Linked DNA regions of Desulfovibrio desulfuricans. The protein of the gene in region 1 binds, or shares a complex with, the protein of each later gene. Links are inferred from orthologs where the notes say so. Each region holds a gene or a part of one and is shown in the gene's direction. Other genes may lie near its edges. The genes, in order: prmC and prfA.

Region 1 (3,195 bases):
GAAGTCATTTCCCTGCCCGGTTACACCTTGCAGGAAAAGGCCCAGATCGCCCGCAAGCATCTGCTGCCCAAGAAGGTGGAAGACAATGGCCTTGCCCCAAAGGATGTGGAACTGACGGAAGAAGCCCTGGAAAAGATCATCCGCGAATACACGCGCGAGGCCGGGCTGCGCAACCTTGAGCGCGAGCTTTCCTCCATCTGCCGCAAACTGGCCCGCCGTAAGGCCGAGGGCAAAAAGCCGCCCTTTATGGTTGACGTGGCCGATGTGGAAAAACTGTTGGGCGCGCCCCGCTTTATTGAAGACGAAAAGGAAAAGAAGCTCATGCCCGGCATGGCTCTGGGCCTGGCCTGGACGCCCGCTGGCGGCGAAGTGCTGACTGTTGAAGCCACTGTCATGAAGGGCAAGGGAGGCCTCACCCTCACCGGGCAACTTGGTGATGTGATGAAGGAAAGCGCCCAGGCTGCCTTGAGCTACATCCGCAGCCGTGCGGACGACCTTGGCGTGGACCCCGGTTTTGTGTCGCAATACGACCTGCACGTGCACGTGCCTGCGGGCGCAACGCCCAAGGACGGCCCCTCGGCGGGCGTTACGCTGACCACGGCCCTCATCTCCGCCCTGAGCGGACGGCGTGTGCGCGCAGACCTGTGCATGACCGGCGAGATCACCCTGCAAGGCCGGGTGCTGCCTGTGGGCGGCATCAAGGAAAAAATTCTGGCGGGCGTGGCGCGCGGTCTCAAGCACGTGGTCATTCCGCACCAGAACGTCAAAGATCTTGAGGATGTGCCCAAGGAACTGCTCAAGCGCATCACCGTGCACCCTGTGCACCATTATGACGAACTGCTGCCCATCGTGTTTGAAACCAAGGGTGGGCGCGGCAGTTCCGCAACGGGCAAGGGCGGCAAAAGCAAGGTGGAAGAATCCACGGGTGTAGCAGCCAAGGGCACGGCAACAGCCAAAACCGCTGGCGCCAGAAAGCCCAAGCGGCCCGCGGAAGCCGGAGCCTGACATTCGTGCGCCTCAAGCAATATATAGATGAAGCGACAGAACAACTGACAAAGGCGGGGGTGGACAGCCCCCGCCTTTGCGCAGAAGTGCTGGCGCGCGAAACGCTCAAGGGGGATCCTTCAGGATCCGCCCGCCTTTTTTGCATTCTGGAGGCGGGGCGGGAGCTGACGGCCATAGAAGAGAATAATTTTCTAGCGCTGGTGGCCTGCCGGGCCACGGGGCAACCTCTGGCCCAGATCATCGGGCGCAAGGAATTTTATGGCCGCGACTTTACGGTTACGCCGCACACCCTTATTCCCAGACCGGAAACAGAACTCATTGTAGACAATGCTCTGGAGCTGCTGCCGGAAGAACACCTCAGCTTTGCAGACCTGGGCACCGGCACAGGCTGCATCGGCATCACCCTGGCGGCGGAGCGCCCCTGCTGGAGCGGTATTCTGCTGGATATCTGCCCCAATGCCATTGCCGTTGCCGCGCAGAATGCGGTGCGGCATAGTGTAGATGGCAGAATTGCGGCGCTGCGCGCAGACATGCGTACTCCGCCGCTCAAACCGGAATCGCTGCGTCTGCTTGTGAGCAACCCTCCATATATAGCTGATGCCGAGCGGCACATGGTTATGGATGAAGTGTTGCACAACGAGCCGCACAGCGCCCTGTTCTCTGAAAACAACGGCCTGCTCCACCTTAAAGCAGCCGTGGATGCAGCCGCGCTTGCATTGCAAAATGGCGGTTGGGTTTTGCTGGAGCACGGCGCAAACCAAGCGGAGGCCGTGCGCGAAATGCTGGCTGCCACGGGAATTTTCAAAAAAATTGAAAATAAACGGGACATTGCCCAACTTAACCGTTGCACATTGGCGAGGAAAGGGCTATAAGGCCAAATCGTTTCCGCGCAAAGGCGCGAAAAACGGTAAAAAGCAGCACGGCTCACTATAATTTGAAAAAATTTGAGCCAAAGCGAAATTTTTGCTTGCAAAGCAGAATGAAAATCGCTAATAAGCTGTGTTGCCGCTGGCGTAGCTCAACTGGCAGAGCAGCTGATTTGTAATCAGCAGGTTGCGGGTTCGAGTCCCATCGCCAGCTCCACAAGAAGCTGAACGAAGATCGGACTTTCCGACTTTTCGGCAAGAGTGGAGGGGTTCCCGAGTGGCCAAAGGGAACAGACTGTAAATCTGTCGTCGTAAGACTTCGGTGGTTCAAATCCACCCCCCTCCACCACCACTTTTCCGTCGCCAAATACTGGACGGTTGGTGGCTGGTTTGAATAAACTGCCTTGGCTGTAGGAGACAGGACGCCTGTCGGGGAACTACGGTAGCGTGCGGGAATAGCTCAACGGCTAGAGCATCAGCCTTCCAAGCTGAGGGTTGCGGGTTCGAATCCCGTTTCCCGCTCCAAAATCCTGCCTGATTCCGCCTCCCCCTCAGTCACCTTGTCCGCCAATGCACGTTCCCTGGTGTCCAGGGACTGAATGCGGATAGCGGGCCGCCCAACGGAACTTCCCACTACCGCAGCCGTTACGCGAGGAGCAGGCGTTACAGCTCTACGAATTCAAAACGAATTTAGTAACGCAGGTAAAACGCAAACATTTTTTTCTCCAGGGAGACGTACAATGGGCAAGGAAAAATTTGAACGCAAAAAGCCCCATGTAAACATCGGCACCATCGGCCACATCGACCATGGCAAGACCACCCTCACCGCCGCCATCACCAAGATCGCCGGCCTGAAGGGCTCGGGCAAGTTCATTTCGTATGACGAAATCGACAAGGCCCCCGAAGAAAAGGAACGCGGCATCACCATTTCCACCGCACACGTGGAATACGAAACCGCTACCCGTCACTACGCCCACGTTGACTGCCCCGGCCACGCCGACTACATCAAGAACATGATCACCGGCGCTGCCCAGATGGACGGCGGTATCATCGTTGTGGCCGCCACTGACGGTCCCATGCCCCAGACCCGTGAGCACATCCTGCTTGCCCGTCAGGTCGGCGTGCCCCAGCTCGTGGTGTTCCTGAACAAGTGCGATCTGGTTGACGACGAAGAACTGCTGGAACTCGTGGAACTTGAAGTTCGCGAACTGCTCTCCAGCTACGACTTCCCCGGTGATGACGTTCCGGTTATCCGCGGTTCCGCCCTTAAGGCTCTGGAATGCGATAACCCCGACGCGCCCGAAGCCAAGTGCATTCTTGACCT
Region 2 (3,293 bases), on another replicon or contig:
AAAGTTCGCGGCGGGCAGGCTCGCAGCAAATCGCCCCGCGCGCAAAGCGCGCGAGCGGTGTGTTGCAGCTTGCCCTCGCTCTTTTGAATGCGGAATGCGCCCCGGTAGGCGGGCAGGCCGTCATGGAAGGCGTGATGATGCGTCACGGTGATGTCTACGGACTGGCTGTTCGCCAGACCGACGGCGTCATTCGTGCCATGCGCTGCCCGTGGTTTTCGCTTACCCGCAGCCCCTGGCTCAAAAAGCCCTTTGTACGGGGCTTTCCTGTGCTGCTGGAGACCCTGGTCAACGGCATCAAGGCGCTCAACCGCTCGGTTGAAGCTGTGGCCCAGAGCGAGCAGGAGGAAATCTCCGGCTGGCATCTGGTGCTTACGCTGATTCTGGCCCTGCTGATGGCAGTAGGCCTTTTTGTGGTTGTGCCGCACCTGCTCTCGCTGGTGATGCTTTGGGCGCGCCTTGGCGGCGATGTGGAAGGGCTTTCGTTCCACCTCTGGGACGGCTTTTTCAAGTGCTGCATCTTCATGGGGTATATCAAGGCAATTTCATATGTGCCTGATATCCGCCGTGTTTTTCAGTATCACGGGGCAGAACACAAAACCATCCACGCCTATGAGGCGGGGGGCGATGTGGACGCAGCCGCTGCCATGGGTAAAAGCCGTCTGCATCCGCGCTGCGGAACCACGTTTTTGCTGTTTGTCATCAGCATTTCCATATTGCTGCATGCGGTGCTGGTTCCCCTGATGTTGAGCATTTACACGCCGCAGGGCGAAGTGGCCAAGCACGCACTCACCATTGGAGTCAAGCTGCTGTTGATGGTGCCTATAAGCGCGCTGGCCTATGAGCTTATACGCTACGCCGCCAAGCTGCCCGAAGGGCTGTCGGCAACTGTGCTGCGCGCCCCGGGGCTGGCCCTCCAGCGGCTCACCACCTACGAGCCTGACGAAAGCCAGCTTGAAGTGGCCGTGGTGGCCCTGCGTGAAGCCCTTGGCCCGGATGACGGCGCGAGGGTGCGCACCGTAGCCTACACCACGGAATAGCGCTTATTGCCGTCTTTTTCTGCCGCCTTTGCGGCAGATGCTGTACATGGGCCTGTTGCCTGACATGCTGCTTGCGGCATGGCTGCGCGCCCGATTTTCGTTTTTTCCGCCCACAGCGTGTTGGAGACACCTATGTTCGCCAAATTGGAAGGTCTGGAAAAGAAATTCATGGAGCTGGAGCATTCCCTGGCTGAGCCGGACGTGTTCAACGATCAGGAACACTACCGCAAGCTCACCAAGGCCCATGCCGATCTGCGCGACATTGTGGGGATGTACCGCCGTCACAAGGCGCTGTTGCAGGAACAGGCCGAAAACAAGCTGCTGCTGCGCGATGAAGACCCGGAAATGCGCGAGCTTGCCCAGGAAGACCTGCGCCGCATTGAAACGGAACTGCCCGAGGTGGAGCAGGAGCTCAAGCTCATGCTGCTGCCCAAGGATCCGCTGGACGAAAAGAACACCATTCTTGAAATCCGCGCCGGTACTGGCGGCGAAGAAGCGGCCCTGTTTGCCGCTGACCTGTTCCGCATGTATTCGCGCTATGCCGAAGTAAAGGGCTGGAAGGTGGAACTCATGAGCGAATCGCCCTCTGAATCGGGCGGCCTCAAGGAAGTTATCTGCCTTATCAGCGGCAACAAGGTGTACAGCCGCCTCAAGTTCGAGGCGGGCACCCACCGCGTGCAGCGTGTGCCCGCCACGGAAGCCCAGGGCCGCATCCACACCTCTGCCGCCACCGTGGCCGTTATGCCCGAAGCGGAAGAAGTGGACGTGGAAATCCGCCCGGAAGACCTGCGCATCGACATTTACCGGGCCTCCGGCGCTGGCGGCCAGCACGTCAACAAAACGGAATCGGCTGTGCGCATCACGCACTTGCCCACCAATACCGTTGTGACCTGTCAGGATGAACGTTCGCAGCACAAAAACAAGGCCCGCGCCATGAAGGTGCTTGCCTCGCGCATCCTGGCCGCCGAGCGTGAACGCTATAATTCGGAAATTTCCGCCGACCGCAAGTCGCAGGTGGGTTCCGGCGACCGTTCCGAACGCATCCGCACCTACAATTTCCCGCAGGGGCGTTGCACGGATCACCGCATCAACCTGACCTTGTATTCTCTGGACCGCATCATGGAAGGCGAAATCGATCCTCTGATTGAAGCCCTGAGCACTGTGGCGCAGGCCGATGCGCTCAAGGCGCAGGCTTCTGATTAATCGCCTGCCTGTAATATGGATACTAAAAACGCCCGCAATCGCGGGCGTTTTTTGCGTCTGCGTGGCGGGCATCCACGCGGCAGGCAATGCACTTATACTGACTGGTCGGGCAGCCGCAGCATGCCCTCGCGGATGATAAAGGCGATCACGGCTTCAATGCCTGCGCCGGAAAGCATCTCTGTGAGCACATAGGGGCGTTCGCCGCGCATGCGCCGGGTGTCGCGCTCCATCACGTCCAGCGAGGCATGCACCATGGGCGCGAGGTCAACCTTGTTGATGATGAGCAGGTCGGACTTGGTGATGCCGGGGCCGCCCTTGCGCGGGATTTTGTCCCCGCCGCTCACATCGATGACATAGATGGTGAGGTCTGCCAGTTCCGGGCTGAACGTGGCGGAGAGGTTGTCTCCGCCGCTTTCCACCAGCACCAGCTCAAGGCCGGGATGGCGGGCCTGAAGCTCTTCAATTGCCTGAATGTTCATGGAGGCGTCTTCGCGGATGGCAGTGTGCGGGCAGCCGCCCGTTTCAACGCCGATGATGCGGTCGGCCTCAAGGGCGTTGTGACGCAGCAGAAATTCCGCATCCTCGCGGGTATAAATGTCGTTGGTGACGACAGCCATGTTGTAGTGCTTGCGAAGGCGCATGCACAGGTGGCGCAAGAGGGCCGTTTTGCCGGAACCCACTGGGCCACCAACGCCCACTCGCAGGCAGGGTCTATTGGTCATGACGTTCAACTCCTGAAAAGTCGGGTGTATTGTCGTTCGTGTCCGGCGCTGCACAGGGCAAGGCCGGGGAGGCTGGAGCCGATGTCGTCATCGGGCAGGGCCGCTGCCTGCGCCACCAGTTGCGGCACGGCAGGCATGAACTCCAGCAACAGTTTTTGTGCGGCGGTCTGGCCCAGAGGTACCGTTTTGCAGGCCACGGCCACCTGATTTTGCAGCCAGCTCCACACATAGGCGCAGGCCGCATCCATCCCGGCGCGCTGTTGCGCGGCAGGGTCGCTAAAAGGCTCCATGCTGCGGGCGTGCTGGTCGAGCATGACGGCGGCAACAGCAA

Evidence for each region.
Region 2: the proteins of prmC (region 1) and prfA are in contact, whole or in part, in a crystal structure (PDB 2B3T), measured with the Escherichia coli proteins. The link is inferred for Desulfovibrio desulfuricans from one-to-one orthologs.

Annotation. Positions count from the first base shown.
Region 1 is NZ_JANFYZ010000002.1:194,568-197,762, reverse strand. The notes cover bases 67-2,943. They hold prmC (peptide chain release factor N(5)-glutamine methyltransferase), read left to right. Parts: upstream 67-1,010; coding sequence 1,011-1,877; downstream 1,878-2,943. Other genes in these bases: tuf (elongation factor Tu), read left to right, coding at 2,612-2,943; lon (endopeptidase La), read left to right, coding at 67-1,005. Also shown: more of lon, read left to right, coding at 1-66; more of tuf, read left to right, coding at 2,944-3,195. UniProt on the Escherichia coli protein: Methylates the class 1 translation termination release factors RF1/PrfA and RF2/PrfB on the glutamine residue of the universally conserved GGQ motif, i.e. on 'Gln-235' in RF1 and on 'Gln-252' in RF2.
Region 2 is NZ_JANFYZ010000004.1:106,531-109,823, reverse strand. What follows is about bases 230-3,204. They hold prfA (peptide chain release factor 1), read left to right. Parts: upstream 230-1,169; coding sequence 1,170-2,240; downstream 2,241-3,204. Other genes in these bases: NE637_RS06300 (urease accessory protein UreF), read right to left, coding at 2,968-3,204; ureG (urease accessory protein UreG), read right to left, coding at 2,333-2,962; NE637_RS06315 (DUF1385 domain-containing protein), read left to right, coding at 230-1,037. Outside these bases: more of NE637_RS06315, read left to right, coding at 123-229; more of NE637_RS06300, read right to left, coding at 3,205-3,293. UniProt on the Escherichia coli protein: Peptide chain release factor 1 directs the termination of translation in response to the peptide chain termination codons UAG and UAA.